2 regions of the Streptomyces sp. NPDC050636 genome follow, and region 1 is predicted to be linked to the other one. Evidence: riboswitches for the same ligand, from Rfam matches in the RefSeq annotation. Region 1 holds a riboswitch; the other holds the start of a gene.
The links. Region 1 has a riboswitch for glycine ahead of gcvP (aminomethyl-transferring glycine dehydrogenase). Riboswitches for the same ligand answer to the same signal wherever they lie in the genome.
Positions count from the first base shown of each region.

Region 2: another riboswitch for glycine. It lies ahead of gcvT (glycine cleavage system aminomethyltransferase GcvT); the one in region 1 lies ahead of gcvP (aminomethyl-transferring glycine dehydrogenase).

Region 1 is NZ_JBFAIP010000050.1:9,889-17,196, forward strand. Features, by position in the region: gene AB0I10_RS27740 (DNA polymerase IV) at 1-513, shown strand, start outside; gene AB0I10_RS27745 (PRC-barrel domain-containing protein) at 420-806, opposite strand; glycine riboswitch at 922-1,019, shown strand; gene gcvP (aminomethyl-transferring glycine dehydrogenase) at 1,207-4,092, shown strand; gene AB0I10_RS27755 (DUF5999 family protein) at 4,164-4,370, opposite strand; gene AB0I10_RS27760 (hypothetical protein) at 4,716-5,309, opposite strand; gene AB0I10_RS27765 (glutamate--cysteine ligase) at 5,875-7,308, shown strand, end outside.
Region 2 is NZ_JBFAIP010000013.1:84,993-92,300, forward strand. Features, by position in the region: gene AB0I10_RS14035 (enhanced serine sensitivity protein SseB C-terminal domain-containing protein) at 38-841, opposite strand; gene AB0I10_RS14040 (enhanced serine sensitivity protein SseB) at 900-1,697, opposite strand; gene AB0I10_RS14045 (AAA family ATPase) at 2,095-2,742, opposite strand; glycine riboswitch at 3,029-3,124, shown strand; gene gcvT (glycine cleavage system aminomethyltransferase GcvT) at 3,276-4,403, shown strand; gene gcvH (glycine cleavage system protein GcvH) at 4,515-4,892, shown strand; gene glyA (serine hydroxymethyltransferase) at 4,987-6,246, shown strand; gene AB0I10_RS14065 (L-serine ammonia-lyase) at 6,639-7,308, shown strand, end outside.

The DNA.
Region 1 (7,308 bases):
GTCGTACGCGAGGCCGCCGCGCGGCTGCTGGAGACGGTGGACACGACCGGCGGGGTGCGGCTGCTGGGCGTGGGGGTGAGCGGGCTCGCCGACTTCACCCAGGAGGACCTGTTCGCGCAGTTGGCGACGGAGCGGGAGGCCGAGGAGACGGCGCAGGCCGCACCGGAGTCGGCGGCGGACGACGCGAGCGAGCCGGAGCCCGAGCAGGAGCGACCGCGCCGCTGGCATCCGGGGCTGGACGTGGTGCACGACGAATTCGGCGCCGGCTGGGTGCAGGGGAGCGGAGTGGGGCGGGTGACCGTACGTTTCGAGACGCCGTGGTCCGCACCGGGGAGGGTGCGGACCTTCGCCGTCGACGACCCGGCGCTGCGGCCGGGAGAGCCATTGCCGCTGGTGGTGGGCGGGGTGCCGGAGGCGGGTCAGTCCTCGCCGGCGATCCGGCCGAAGTCCTTGTCGGCGGGCGGCGAGGACGGTACCGAGTCCGATGCGGGGGAGGAGATATCCAGCCGGTAGTGGTGGTAGAGCTGGAGTTCCTGCTCGGGGGAGAGATGCCGGCCTACGCCGAAGTCCGGGGCGTCCTTGATCAGCTTGCGGTCATAGGGGATGCGCAGCCCCTCTTCGATCATTTCGCTCGGCTCCAGGGGGACGAATGCGTCCCGGCTGAAGAGTCCGGTGCGTACGGCCGCCCATTCGGGTTCCCCCGTCGCATCGTCGAGATACACCTCGTCGATGGTGCCGATTTTGGTGCCGTGCCGGTCGAACGCCTTGCGGCCGATCAGGCTCCGGGGATCGATATCGGTTTGCACGGCCCCTCCAAACGCTCGCAATTGCCCTGTAGACAACTACCAAACGGCACATTTCATGCCCCGGCCACTCGAACGATCCCTCAGAGGGTGCGCTGGTAGGCTGACGAATGGCCGCTGACCCCATGCGGGAGAGTCCTTTGTCGTTCGCGACGGGGGCGCCGAAGGAGCAAATCCTCCCCGGAATCTCTCAGGCACACGTACCGCATGGACGAGGTCACTCTGGAAAGCAGGGCGGGCCACGGACAGGCACAGCGCCGGAGCCCATCCTCACCGACGGTGAAAGTCGGACCGCAGCGCGGGCCGGTGAAGCTCTCAGGTTGAGATGACAGAGGGGGAGGCCGTCCGGGCACCAGCGCCGTGGTGCCCCTCGTAGGTCGTATTGACCAGGAGGCCCCCGCAGATGACCACCAATCGCATCTCCTTGACCGAGCTGGAGCGCGGCATCCCGTTCGAGCACCGGCACATCGGTCCCGACCACGAGGCGCAGGCGAAGATGCTCGCGCACATCGGATTCGGATCGCTCGACGAGCTCACCGCGACGGCCGTACCCGACGTGATCAAGAGCGCCGAGGCGCTCGGCCTGCCGCAGGCCCGTTCCGAGGCCGAGGTCCTGGAGGAGCTGCGCGCCCTGGCGGACCGTAACCAGGTCCTGTCCTCCATGATCGGCCTCGGCTACTACGGCACGTTCACCCCGCCGGTGATCCTTCGCAATGTCATGGAGAACCCCTCCTGGTACACGGCGTACACGCCCTACCAGCCGGAGATCTCGCAGGGCCGCCTGGAGGCGCTGCTGAACTTCCAGACGGTGGTCGCCGACCTGACCGGACTGCCCACCTCCGGCGCCTCCCTGCTGGACGAGGGCACCGCCGCCGCCGAGGCGATGGCGCTGTCCCGCCGCATCGGCAAGGTCAAGCAGGGCGTCTTCCTGGTCGACGCCGACTGTCTGCCGCAGACCATCGCCGTGATCCAGACCCGCGCCGAACCGACCGGTGTCGAGGTCGTCGTCGCGGACCTCACCGACGGCATTCCCGTGGAGATCGCCGAGCGCGGCGTCTTCGGCGTGCTGCTGCAGTACCCCGGCGCCTCCGGCGCGGTGCGTGACCCGCGCGCCGTCATAGCGCAGGCCCAGGAGCTCGGCGCGGTCGTCACCGTCGCCGCCGACCTCCTCGCGCTGACGCTGCTGACGTCGCCCGGCGAGCTCGGCGCGGACATCGCCGTCGGCACCACCCAGCGCTTCGGCGTCCCGATGGGCTTCGGCGGACCGCACGCCGGGTTCATGGCCGTACGCGACAAGTTCGCCCGCAGCCTGCCGGGCCGCCTGGTGGGCGTCTCCGTCGACGCCGACGGCAACAAGGCCTACCGCCTCGCGCTGCAGACCCGTGAGCAGCACATCCGCCGCGAGAAGGCCACCAGCAACATCTGCACCGCGCAGGTGCTGCTCGCCGTCATGGCCGGGATGTACGCCGTGTACCACGGCCCCGGCGGCCTCCAGGCCATCGCGCGGCGCACCCACCGCTACGCCACCGTCCTCGCCGAGGGCCTGCGGGCCGGCGGCGTGGAGATCGTGCACGGCGCATACTTCGACACTCTGACCGCGCGGGTGCCCGGACGGGCCGCCGAGGTCGTCGCCGCCGCCCGTGAGGCCGGCGTCAACCTCCGCCAGGTCGACGCCGACCTGGTCGGCATCGCCTGCGACGAGACCACCGGGCGCGCGCAGCTGGCCGGCGTCTGGAGCGCCTTCGGCATCCAGGCCGACATCGAGCAGCTGGACGCGGCCGCCGCCGACACGCTGCCGCAGGCGCTGCTGCGCGCCGACGACTACCTGACCCACCCGGTCTTCCACCAGCACCGCTCCGAGACCGCGATGCTGCGCTACCTGCGCACCCTCGCCGACAAGGACTACGCGCTGGACCGCGGCATGATCCCGCTCGGCTCCTGCACCATGAAGCTGAACGCCACCACCGAGATGGAGCCGGTCACCTGGCCCGAGTTCGGGCAGCTGCACCCGTTCGCGCCGGCCGCCCAGGCACAGGGCTACCTCACGCTCATCCAGGAGCTGGAGGAGCGGCTGGCCACGGTCACCGGCTACGACAAGGTCTCCATCCAGCCGAACGCGGGCTCCCAGGGCGAGCTGGCCGGCCTGCTGGCCGTGCGTGCCTACCACCGGGCCAACGGCGACGAGCAGCGCACCGTCTGCCTGATCCCGTCCTCCGCGCACGGCACCAACGCCGCCAGCGCCGTGATGGCCGGGATGAAGGTCGTCGTCGTCAAGACCGGCGAGGACGGCGAGGTCGACGCCGACGATCTGCACGCCAAGATCGAGAAGTACCGTGACGAGCTCGCGGTCCTGATGGTCACCTACCCGTCCACGCACGGCGTGTTCGAGGAGCACATCACCCAGATCTGCGCCGCGGTGCACGACGCCGGCGGTCAGGTCTACGTCGACGGCGCCAACCTGAACGCGCTGGTCGGCCTCGCCGAGCCCGGCAAGTTCGGCGGCGATGTCTCGCACCTCAACCTGCACAAGACCTTCTGCATCCCGCACGGTGGCGGCGGTCCCGGTGTCGGCCCGGTCGGCGTACGCGCCCACCTGGCGCCCTACCTCCCCAACCACCCGCTGCAGCCCACCGCGGGCCCCGAGACGGGCGTCGGACCGATCTCCGCGGCCCCCTGGGGCTCTGCCGGGATCCTGCCGATCTCCTGGGCGTATGTCCGGCTGATGGGCGGGGAGGGCCTCAAGCGCGCCACCCAGGTCGCGGTGCTCAGCGCCAACTACATCGCCAAGCGCCTGGAGCCGCACTACCCGGTGCTCTACACGGGCCCCGGCGGCCTGGTCGCCCACGAGTGCATCATCGACGTCCGGCCGCTGACCAAGGCGACCGGCGTGAGCATCGACGATGTCGCCAAGCGGCTGATCGACTACGGCTTCCACGCGCCGACGATGTCCTTCCCGGTGGCCGGCACGCTGATGATCGAGCCGACCGAGAGCGAGGACCTCACCGAGCTGGATCGATTCTGCGATGCCATGATCGCGATCCGCGCGGAAATCGAGAAGGTCGGGTCGGGGGAGTGGGACGAGGACGACAACCCGCTGCGCAACGCCCCGCACACCGCGGACGCGCTGGCCGGTGACTGGGCGCACTCCTACACCCGCGAAGAGGCGGTCTTCCCGGCCGGAGTCGTGCCCGCGGAGAAGTACTGGCCGCCGGTGCGCCGGATCGACGGCGCCTTCGGTGACCGTAACCTCGTCTGCTCCTGCCCCCCGCTGGACGAGTACGACGGCTGATCCGTCCACGCACCATCAAGGGCCCTCGGCAGTTCGCCGGGGGCCCTGTTGTACGGCTGGCTGCGCGCGGGTCAGGCTGCGGTGACGACCCGTGCGCCGCCGAGCGGCCGGTGCGGGGCGATGACCTGCCCGTCCGGCAGGAGCTCACCGGTGTCCTCGAAGAGCAGGACGCCGTTGCACAGCAGGCTCCAGCCCTGCTCCGGGTGGTGCGCTACAGGGTGTGCGGCTTCCCGGTCGCTGGAGTCTGCTGACGGGCATGGCGGTTGGTGCTGACACATGGAAGTTGTCTTTCGCTGCGGTGTGGTGAACGTCGTCTCGCGGCTCGATGTGGTCGTCATGGCCGCTCCCCCGTTTCCTCGATCGGTCCCAGTGTTGCCCTACGGAGGTGATTCCGCAGGGATTTCGCAGCAGCGGTACTCACTCGATACGGACGCGTCACCCGTGCGGGCGGTTGCTCTCAAATGCACACCCCTTGCAGGCGGTTGGTAGTGGTAATCGGCGGCTAGCCCGCGCGGGTGAGAACAGCGGAGCGCCCCGCGGCCGGAAGGGGTCGCGGGGCACGCTCCTGCGAGACGGCGTACGCCGTGTGCGCCGGCCCGCGCGTCCCGGGGCGGCGCGTGGGGTCAGGCGGCCGGTGACCCCAGCAGCGGGGCGGGAGTGAGGCGGAGGGTCAGCCGGGGGAGCAGGTCGGCGACGCGCTGCGGGCGGTGTGCGGCGATGCCCGGCGGTGCGGGCGCGAGCGGCACGAGAAGGTCACCGGCGGCGGGAATTCCGTCGGAGCCGTCCGAGTCGATGTCGTGGTGCAGCCACAGGGTGAGCATGTACAGCTCCGGTACGGACAGCAGCCGCGGCTGGGACGGCTCGGTCAGCGACTCGGCCTGCTGCAGGGCCCGTTCGGTCGCGGCGACATAGGGGCCGCCGCAGAAGTGCGAGAACGTCCAGCCGTCGGCGGTGAGCCTCGCCTCGGCGGTCGCCACGGCACGGTCCCCGCCGCGGACCTGGAAGCGCCAGCCGGCCAGGCGGGTGCGCGGCGGGCCGCCCGCATGGCGCCGGACGTCGTCCCATACGTGCACGGGCAGCGGATGGTCCGGGCTCAGCGGACCCTGATGGGCGCGCAGGGCGGAGGCCGGGGCCTCGCGGACGGCGGTGGGCGAGCCGAGGGCGGCGAGAACGCTGCGCAGGGCGGGCGCAGGGGCGGGGGGAACATGCAGCGGCATGATGGGTCGCCTCTCACTTCGGAGACACGGTGGAGCTGGGCAGGTGCGGACGGCGCTGTCAGCGTGCGGGGTCAGAGCAGGGCCGGCCGGAGCTGCGGCCCGGCGGGGTCAGCCGCTGTGCCCCGGCACCGGTGAGAACACCGCAATCTGGGCGCCAAGTCTCTGCCTCGTGAGGGGGAGTTTATACGACGTATGTTCTCAATGTGTTTCGGCTACCTTCCGTGTGAATTTCCGGCAAGGCGGAATCCAGACTCCTGGCCGGGGTGTTATCCGCCTCTTTGCGCGGGGCTTTGAGGCGTCACCTCGTATTCCTTCACCGACGCGGTAGGCCGGATCTCGTCGGTGATTTTCACCAGGGAAATGCGGGCGGCTATTGCCACCCGGATATGCCCCTGGAGGCCGCTGCGAACTCTGCTGATTCGAGCCTATCGGCACCGGCCTGCCGGTGAGGCGTTATGGATCAGATCGCCGGGGCATCATCGACCGTAGCGTGTGCCCCGGCGGTACCGGGGAGGCCCCAAGCGGCCCGTGGCTGCGGGCCGTTCACTTGAGAAGGGACCCTTCGATGGGGGAGAAGTTCGCCGCGGACGGGATCGATCTGGCGGACCGGGAGCGTTGTCGAAGAAAGCTTCACGAGTGTCTTGAGGCATTGCGGAGGATGCTGGCGGAGAAGCGGTTCGACCGGCCCAGAAACCTCATGGGTCTGGAGATCGAGCTGAATCTTGCGGGCGCCGACGGGCTGCCCCGCATGATGAACTCCCAAGTGCTCGACCGTATCGCGAGCCGCGATTTCCAGACCGAACTCGCCCAGTGCAATCTGGAGGTCAACGTCATGCCGCACCGTTTGTGCGGCCGCGTCCTGGACCAGCTTGCCGAGGAACTCCGTACCGGCCTCGCCTACGCCGACCGGAAAGCCCGCGAGGTCGCCGCCCAGATCGTGATGATCGGCATTCTGCCGACCCTGACCGCCGCCGACCTCACGGTCGCCAGCATCTCCGAGAGCGACCGCTATGTGCTGCTCAACGACCAGATGCGGGCCGCCCGGGGTGAGGACTTCGCGATCGACATACAGGGCGTCGAGCATCTGCTCACCCGCTCGCCCTCGATAGCGCCGGAGGCCGCCTGCACCTCGGTCCAGCTGCACCTCCAGGTGACACCGAGTCGCTTCGCCGCCGTCTGGAACGCCGCGCAGGCCGTCGCCGCGGTACAGGTGGCGGTCGGCGCCAACGCGCCGTTCGTGTTCGGGCGTGAGGTGTGGCGCGAGTCCCGGCCGCCGGTCTTCCAGCAGTCCACGGACACCCGGGCGCCCGAGCTCAAGGCCCAGGGGGTGCGCCCGCGCACCTGGTTCGGCGAGCGCTGGATCGACTCCGTATACGACCTCTTCGAGGAGAATCTGCGCTACTTTCCGCCGCTGCTGCCGTTCTGCGGGTCGCAGGAGCCGCTACGGGTCCTCGATGAGGGCGGGGCGCCGGACCTGGCCGAACTGGCACTGCACAACGGAACGATCTACCGCTGGAACCGCCCCGTCTACGCGGTCGCCGACGGCGTCGCGCACCTGAGGGTGGAGAACCGCGTGCTGCCGGCCGGCCCCACCATCGCCGACGTCATCGCCAACACGGCCTTCTACTACGGCATGGTGCGGGCACTGGCCGAGGAACCGCGTCCCATCTGGACCCGGCTTCCGTTCGCCGCCGCGGCCGAGAACTTCGACGCCGCCTGCAAGAACGGCATCGACGCCGCCCTCCTCTGGCCGCGTTCCGGACGCGGCGGAGTCACCGAGATTCCGGCCGTACGGCTCGTACGCCAGGAGCTGCTGCCGCTGGCCGCTGCCGGACTGGACGCCTGGGGCGTCGAACCGGCCGACCGCGACCACTACCTGGGCATCATCGAAGCGCGCTGCGTACGCCGTGTGAACGGGGCGTCCTGGCAGGCCGCCGCCTATCACCACGCGGTGCACCAGGGTCTCGGACGGGATGCTGCGCTCGCCGCGATGACCCGG
Region 2 (7,308 bases), on a different contig from region 1:
TGCCGGGCTATCCGGAGCTGGTTTGGACCAACGCGGATCAGTAGGGACGCGGATATCCGTAGCCGTAGGAAGGCGCGGGAGCGGGGCCCTGGCCGGGGGGCTGGGCATAGCCGTCGCGGTCGAAGAAGGGGCGCGTGGAAGCCCGCATCCACATGCCGACGGGGTCGTATTCATCGTTCATGGCGACGGTCGATACCGGCAATCCGTCCGGAACCGCGCCGATCGACTGCTGGATCATCAACCGCACCGAATCCACCGCGTGCTGGCCGGTGTCGTACAGGTCCAGACCGATCGCCAGATAGGGGGCACCCAGGGCGGGCTGCACCCACGCCCGGCGCAACGACCGTACAGCGGGCGTCCGGTGGGCGTTCTGGGCCAGGAGGGCATAGAACTGCGGGATGTCGATGACCGGGTCCGAGATCCGCAGCGGTCCGGCGGGCAGCCGATCGAGGCCGCCGGCGATACGGCGCAGATCCAGCCAGGGAATGCCGACTCCACCGCCGGGAGCGTGCGGATTCAGCCACAGGCCCCAGCGGTCGGGGAAGAGCGTCGCAGCGATGTCGGGACCGGTGACGAGTTCGTGGTCGCGGGTCCAGCCGGAGGCGGCGAGTTCGGCGGCGGAGGTCACACACGGCGCGTAGCCGAGGCCGTCGACCTCCATGTTTCCGTACTGCGCGTCGGGCATACCGGCCCGGCCCTGCCAGAGCAGCATCCAGACCTGTCCGGTGGCGAGTGCCTGCAGCAGCGCCTCATAGGCGTCGTAGCGACCGGGCGAGACCTGCTGCAGCATCTGCTCGACCTGTCCGGCCGCCGCCGCTCCCTGATGCGCACCCGCGCTCACGTGGTCCGTCCCTTCTGTCGGCAGGGCACGTGGGGCGCCCGCCCGTCATCCAACCAGCTTACGAGTGCTCCCGAGCGTAGAAGGGCCGCACACGCTCCAGCATCCAGTCGGCGACCGGGTCGCCCTGGGCGATGTCCAGCATGACGAGTTGTACGGGCCAGGGCACCGGCACCGCGCCCAGCGCACGTCCCAGGGCTTGCAGGGCCCCTTCGCGGGCGGTGCCGTCGTGCAGCGCGGCGGGGGGCACCTCGACCTGAACTCCGACGAACAGCGCGGGCGTGTCGCCCTCGACACTTGCCAGGACACGCCGGGCAGTCAGGACAAATCCGGCACCGGAGAACTCCAGTCCGGCGGCGGCCAGGAAGTCCACCGGCTCGTCCTGCCAGTCCGGCTCGAAGAGCCGCACCCGGCCGCCGCTCGCCGGGCCGTCCGCCTCCGTACGCCCCACCCGGCACAGTGCGGCCACCGCGTCCGGCGGCAGCGGGACGCCGATCGTGCCGTCCGGATTGACCGCGATGCCCAGCTTCGCGGGCAGGCCGCGGGCGAACTCCCGGGCCGGCGCGACGGTGAAGGACATGTGCGGGCCGACGGCCCGCCGGAACTCCTGCTCGGAGCTGAAGACCGGGACATACGCCGCGCCGCCGATCTCCACGGTGGGCAGGTCGAGGCCGCCGGCACCCAGGCCCGCGCTCTCGGGGCCGCCGCCGTTGGGCAGCGGTACCCACAGCCGGCTGCGGCCCAGTACCTCGACGATCCGGCCGCCCGCGCCCGGGTGCCCGACCGACGCGCCCAGCACCTCTTCGAGCTCGTTCGCCGGCCACGCCAGCTCCGGTATTCCCTGCTCCGGAAAGTTCATCTCATCCACCCGTTCGCACCGCCCCGTTCACACCGCGCTTTCTGGCCAAAGACCCTAAACGAGCACGGCGGGGTTCCCGGCCGCGGGTCTCTGCAGGAAGCAGGAAGGCGACCGGACGGCGTCCTGCCGATCCTGCGGCCGGGCACCGTCTTACCGATCCTGCGGCCGGGCACCGTCTTACCGATCCTGCGGCCGGGCACCGTCTTGCCGATCCTGCGGCCGGGCACCGTCTTGCCGATCCTGCGGCCGGGCACCGTCTTGCCGATCCCCTTCCGCACCACCGGAATAACGCCCCGCGCCCCCACGTTGTGGCCCCGCAGGGGGCGCTCGCAACACCTACGGGAAGTGTTCGCCCACCCCCTAGGGACCCCACCCCAGCCGAAACCCACCGTCTCGGTCAGCCGAAACCCACCGTCTCCAGCGCGCTGGCCGCCCCCCGGTCCAGCAGCACCGCCGAGTCGAAGCCCTTCGGCAGCCGGGCCGCCTCCGCCCCGCCGACCAGCCGGCCGACCGCCCTGCGGTGCCGCGCGAACGCGTACCCCGAGACCCCGCGCCCCCGGGACTCCTGGCCGGACAGCGCCACCTCGGGCGACACATCGAGCAGCACCAGATGCAGCCCCCGGCCGCCGCGCCGGGCCGACCGCGCGATCCAGCGCCGCACCCACGCCTGCGTCCCGCAGTCGTGCACCACCACGCTCTCGCGGGAACGCAGCGCGCGGCGCAGCCCGAGGTAGTGGGAGGCGCGGACCAGCGGGCGGTAGAGGCCGTACGGCAGCCGGCGCAGCCTGCCGCGCTCCCAGCGTGCGCGGACGTCCTGCGAGTCGATGCGGTGCACCGGGACGCCCCGCGCGTCCAACGACGGCACGATGCGGTGCATCAGCGTGCTCTTGCCGCTCCCCGGCAGGCCGGAGACCACGACCAGGTCGCCGGCCGGAAAGCGCATCTCGGCCGCGTGGCGGGCCTGCTGCGCTCCTCTCAAGTCCATGACATCGGCGTTGCGTCCTGGCCTGACGACGGCCAGGGGCGTGCGCCTGGGGCGGGGCATCGCGGCGCCCGCGACCCCCGCATTCGTCGCGAATGCGGCTTCCCTGTGCACCGTGATCGCCCCTCCCGGTCCGGTTCGAGTCCGGTCCAAGCCCGTTCTCTACCCGCAGAGTGTCAAGAAACGGTAATGCCCTTCAAGGAGATTGTCCGATCCGTCCGCGCTGTGGACGTGGCCGGGGGCGGGGCGACGACCAGGGCTCCTGTATCCGGCGATCCCGTGCAATGATGTCGGCGCCACGTGCACACCGGTTCGACACCCGTGCACGGCCAACTCCATACCGGCCGCTTGAATCCGCGCGGGAGAGTCCCCGGCCGCCACGGCGGGGCGCCGAAGGAGCAAGTCCTCCCTTGAATCTCTCAGGCCCCTATACCGCGCGGGCGAGGCAGATCTGAAAAGCGAGCCACTGCCCGGCCTACGGGGCGGCTCCACCCAAGGTGCAAACCGGGTCCGTTCGCGGGATCCCGGTGAACCTCTCAGGTTCCGATGACAGATGGGGAGAACGTCTTGTCACCCATGCCTGGGAGCCCAGAACCATGACTGATGCCCCCCGCCGCACCGCGCTCGATGCCACGCATCGCACGCTCGGCGCGACCATGACCGACTTCGCCGGCTGGGACATGCCGCTGCGCTACGGCAGCGAACGCGACGAGCACGTCGCCGTCCGCACCCGCGCCGGCCTCTTCGACCTCTCCCACATGGGCGAGATCACCGTCACCGGACCGCAGGCCGCCGACCTGCTCGACTACGCGCTGGTGGGCAACATCGGCGGGGTGAAGACCGGCCGCGCCCGCTACACCATGATCTGCGAGGCCGAGGGCGGCATTCTGGACGACCTGATCGTCTACCGCCTCGCCGAGCAGGAGTACATGGTCGTCGCCAACGCCTCCAACGCCCAGGTGGTGCTGGACGCGCTGACCGAGCGCGGGGCCGGCTTCGACGCCGCGGTCCGCGACGACCGGGACGCGTATGCGCTGATCGCGATTCAGGGCCCGGAGTCCCCCGGCATCCTCAAGGGACTGACGGACGCCGACCTGGACGGCCTCAAGTACTACGCGGGCCTGCCCGGGACGGTCGCCGGTGTGGATGCGCTGATCGCCCGCACCGGATACACCGGCGAGGACGGCTTCGAGCTGTTCGTCCGCCCCGCGGACGCGGTCGCCCTCTGGGAGGCGCTGACCGCGGCCGGCAAGGACGCCGGGCTGATCCCGTGCGGGCTGTCCTGCCGTGACACGCTGCGCCTGGAGGCGGGCATGCCGCTGTACGGGCACGAGCTGACCACCGCGACCACGCCGTTCGACGCCGGTCTCGGTCGGGTCGTGAAGTTCGAGAAGACCACCAACAACGGTGACTTCGTGGGCCGCGCCGCGCTGGCTGCGGCCGCCGAGCGCGCCGAGGCCAGCCCGCCGCGCAAGCTGGTCGGCCTGATCGCCGAGGGCCGCCGGGTGCCGCGCGCCGGATACCCGGTCGTCGCGGCCGACGGCACGGTCATCGGCGAGGTCACCTCCGGGGCGCCGTCCCCCACCCTGGGCAAGCCGCTCGCCATCGCCTATGTCGACGCGGCATACGCCACGCCGGGCACCGAGGGTGTCGCGGTGGACATCCGTGGAAGCCATGAGCCGTATGAGGTCGTCGCGCTGCCCTTCTACAAGCGGCAGAAGTAACGCTTCACCTACGGCGGCTGCCGTGGGCGGAGCAGCACCGGCGCGCACCGCGCGTCTCACTGTGCAAGACCCCATTCACGATCACACCCTCGCGTACAGGAGAATCGAGCCATGAGCAACCCCCAGCAGCTGCGCTACAGCAAGGAGCACGAGTGGCTGTCGACCGACGAGGACGGTGTCTCGACGGTCGGCATCACGGAGCACGCGGCCAACGCCCTCGGCGATGTCGTCTACGTGCAGCTTCCTGAGGTCGGTACCACGGTCACGGCGGGCGAGACCTGCGGTGAGCTGGAGTCGACCAAGTCGGTCAGTGACCTCTACGCGCCCGTCGACGGCGAGGTCACCGAGACCAACGAGGATGTCGTCAACGACCCCTCGCTGGTGAACTCCGCCCCGTTCGAGGGTGGTTGGCTGTTCAAGGTGAGGATCGCCGGCGAGCCGGGCGAACTGCTCTCGGCCGACGAGTACACCGCCTTCACCGCCGGCTGAGCCTGCCCGGTCCCTCTGCCACCGCCCGAGTGGAAGCTCCCCGGACTGCGTCCGGGGGACCCCCATCGCGCCCCTGACCCCTCCAGGAAAACTCATGTCGCTTCTCAACAGCTCCCTCCATGAGCTCGACCCCGACGTCGCCGCCGCCGTCGACGCCGAGCTCCACCGTCAGCAGTCCACCCTCGAAATGATCGCGTCGGAGAACTTCGCTCCGGTCGCCGTCATGGAGGCTCAGGGCTCCGTCCTCACCAACAAGTACGCCGAGGGCTACCCCGGCCGCCGCTACTACGGCGGCTGTGAGCACGTCGATGTCGTCGAGCAGATTGCCATCGACCGGATCAAGGCGCTCTTCGGCGCCGAGGCCGCCAACGTCCAGCCGCACTCGGGCGCGCAGGCCAACGCCGCCGCGATGTTCGCGCTGATCAAGCCGGGCGACACCATCCTGGGCCTGAACCTCGCCCACGGCGGGCACCTGACCCACGGCATGAAGATCAATTTCTCCGGCAAGCTCTACAACGTGGTGCCCTACCACGTCGACGAGAAGACCAACCTGGTCGACATGGAAGAGGTCGAGCGCCTCGCCAAGGAGCACCGCCCCAAGCTGATCGTGGCCGGCTGGTCCGCCTACCCGCGGCAGCTGGACTTCGCGGCCTTCCGCCGGATCGCGGACGAGGTCGGCGCGTACCTGATGGTCGACATGGCGCACTTCGCCGGTCTGGTCGCCGCGGGTCTGCACCCCTCCCCCGTGCCGCACGCGCATGTCGTCACCACCACCACGCACAAGACCCTCGGCGGTCCGCGCGGCGGTGTGATCCTGTCCACCCAGGAGCTCGCCAAGAAGATCAACTCGGCGGTCTTCCCGGGCCAGCAGGGCGGCCCGCTGGAGCATGTCATCGCGGCGAAGGCGGTGTCCTTCAAGGTCGCGGCGTCCGAGGAATTCAAGGAGCGCCAGCAGCGCACCCTGGACGGCGCCCGTATCCTCGCCGAGCGGCTGATCCAGCCGGACGTCACCGAGGTCGGCGTCTCCGTCCTGTCCGGCGGCACGGACGTCCACCTCGTCCTGGTCGACCTGCGCAACAGCGAGCTGGACGGCCAGCAGGCCGAGGACCGCCTCCACGAGGTCGGCATCACGGTCAACCGCAACGCCATCCCGAACGACCCGCGGCCGCCGATGGTCACCTCGGGCCTGCGGATCGGCACGCCGGCGCTGGCCACCCGCGGCTTCCAGGCCGACGACTTCCGCGAGGTCGCGGACATCATCGCCGAGGCGCTGAAGCCGTCGTACGACACCGAGTCGCTCAAGGCCCGGGTCACGGCGCTGGCGGACAAGTACCCGCTGTATCCGTCGCTCTGATGATGCGCGTCCCGGGCGGCCTCGTGTGAGGTACGACGCCCTGTGACGCGAGTCTCCCACTGAGGGCCCGGCCCGCCGGAAGTCCGGCGGGCCGGGGAACGGGCCATGGGCCCGGGGCCGCGCGCCGGCCCCGGGCCCCCGCTCTGTCCGGCCGTTTTCCCCCCGTGCCCGCCCCTGACGCCCGACGTGTGAGGGTTCCGATACCCCCTGTTCCCCCTGGCGACGGCCACCCGACGATTTCCGTCCGGCGAGGTCGCGCCGCGTCCGGGTTACGCTCGACAGTCGGCGCAGAAACGTACCTGTCGGCACAGATGCGTACCCGTCGGTGCGGAAACGTACCCCCTGCCCTAATTGCTCCGCCCTCCACCCAGCAGACAAGGGAGTCCGCCACCGTGGCCATCTCCGTCTTCGACCTCTTCTCCATCGGCATCGGCCCCTCCAGCTCCCACACCGTCGGCCCGATGCGCGCCGCCCGGATGTTCGTCGGGCGCCTCAAGAAGGACGGTCTCCTCGCACAGGCGGTCTCGGTGCGCGCGGAGCTGTTCGGTTCGCTCGGCGCCACCGGCCACGGCCATGGCACCCCCAAGGCGGTGCTCCTCGGTCTGGAGGGCCACTCCCCCCGCACCGTCGACGTGGAGCGCGCGGACGACGAGGTCGAGCGGATCCGTACGACCAAGCGGCTGCGGCTGATGGGCGCCGAGATAGGCACTGCCCATGAGATCGACTTCGACGAGTCGACCGAGCTGATCCTGCACCGCCGCCGCGCCCTGCCGTACCACGCCAACGGCATGACCCTCTTCGCCTACGACGCGGCCGGTGCGCCCCTTCTGGAGAAGACGTACTACTCGGTGGGCGGCGGCTTCGTCGTCGACGAGGACGCGGTCGGCGAGGACCGGATCAAGCTCGACGACACCGTCCTCACGCACCCCTTCCGCACCGGCGACGAGCTGCTGCGCCTCTCCCAGGACACCGGGCTGTCCATCTCCGCACTGATGCTGGAGAACGAGAAGGCCTGGCGCACGGAGGAGGAGATCCACGACGGCCTGCTGGAGATCTGGCGCG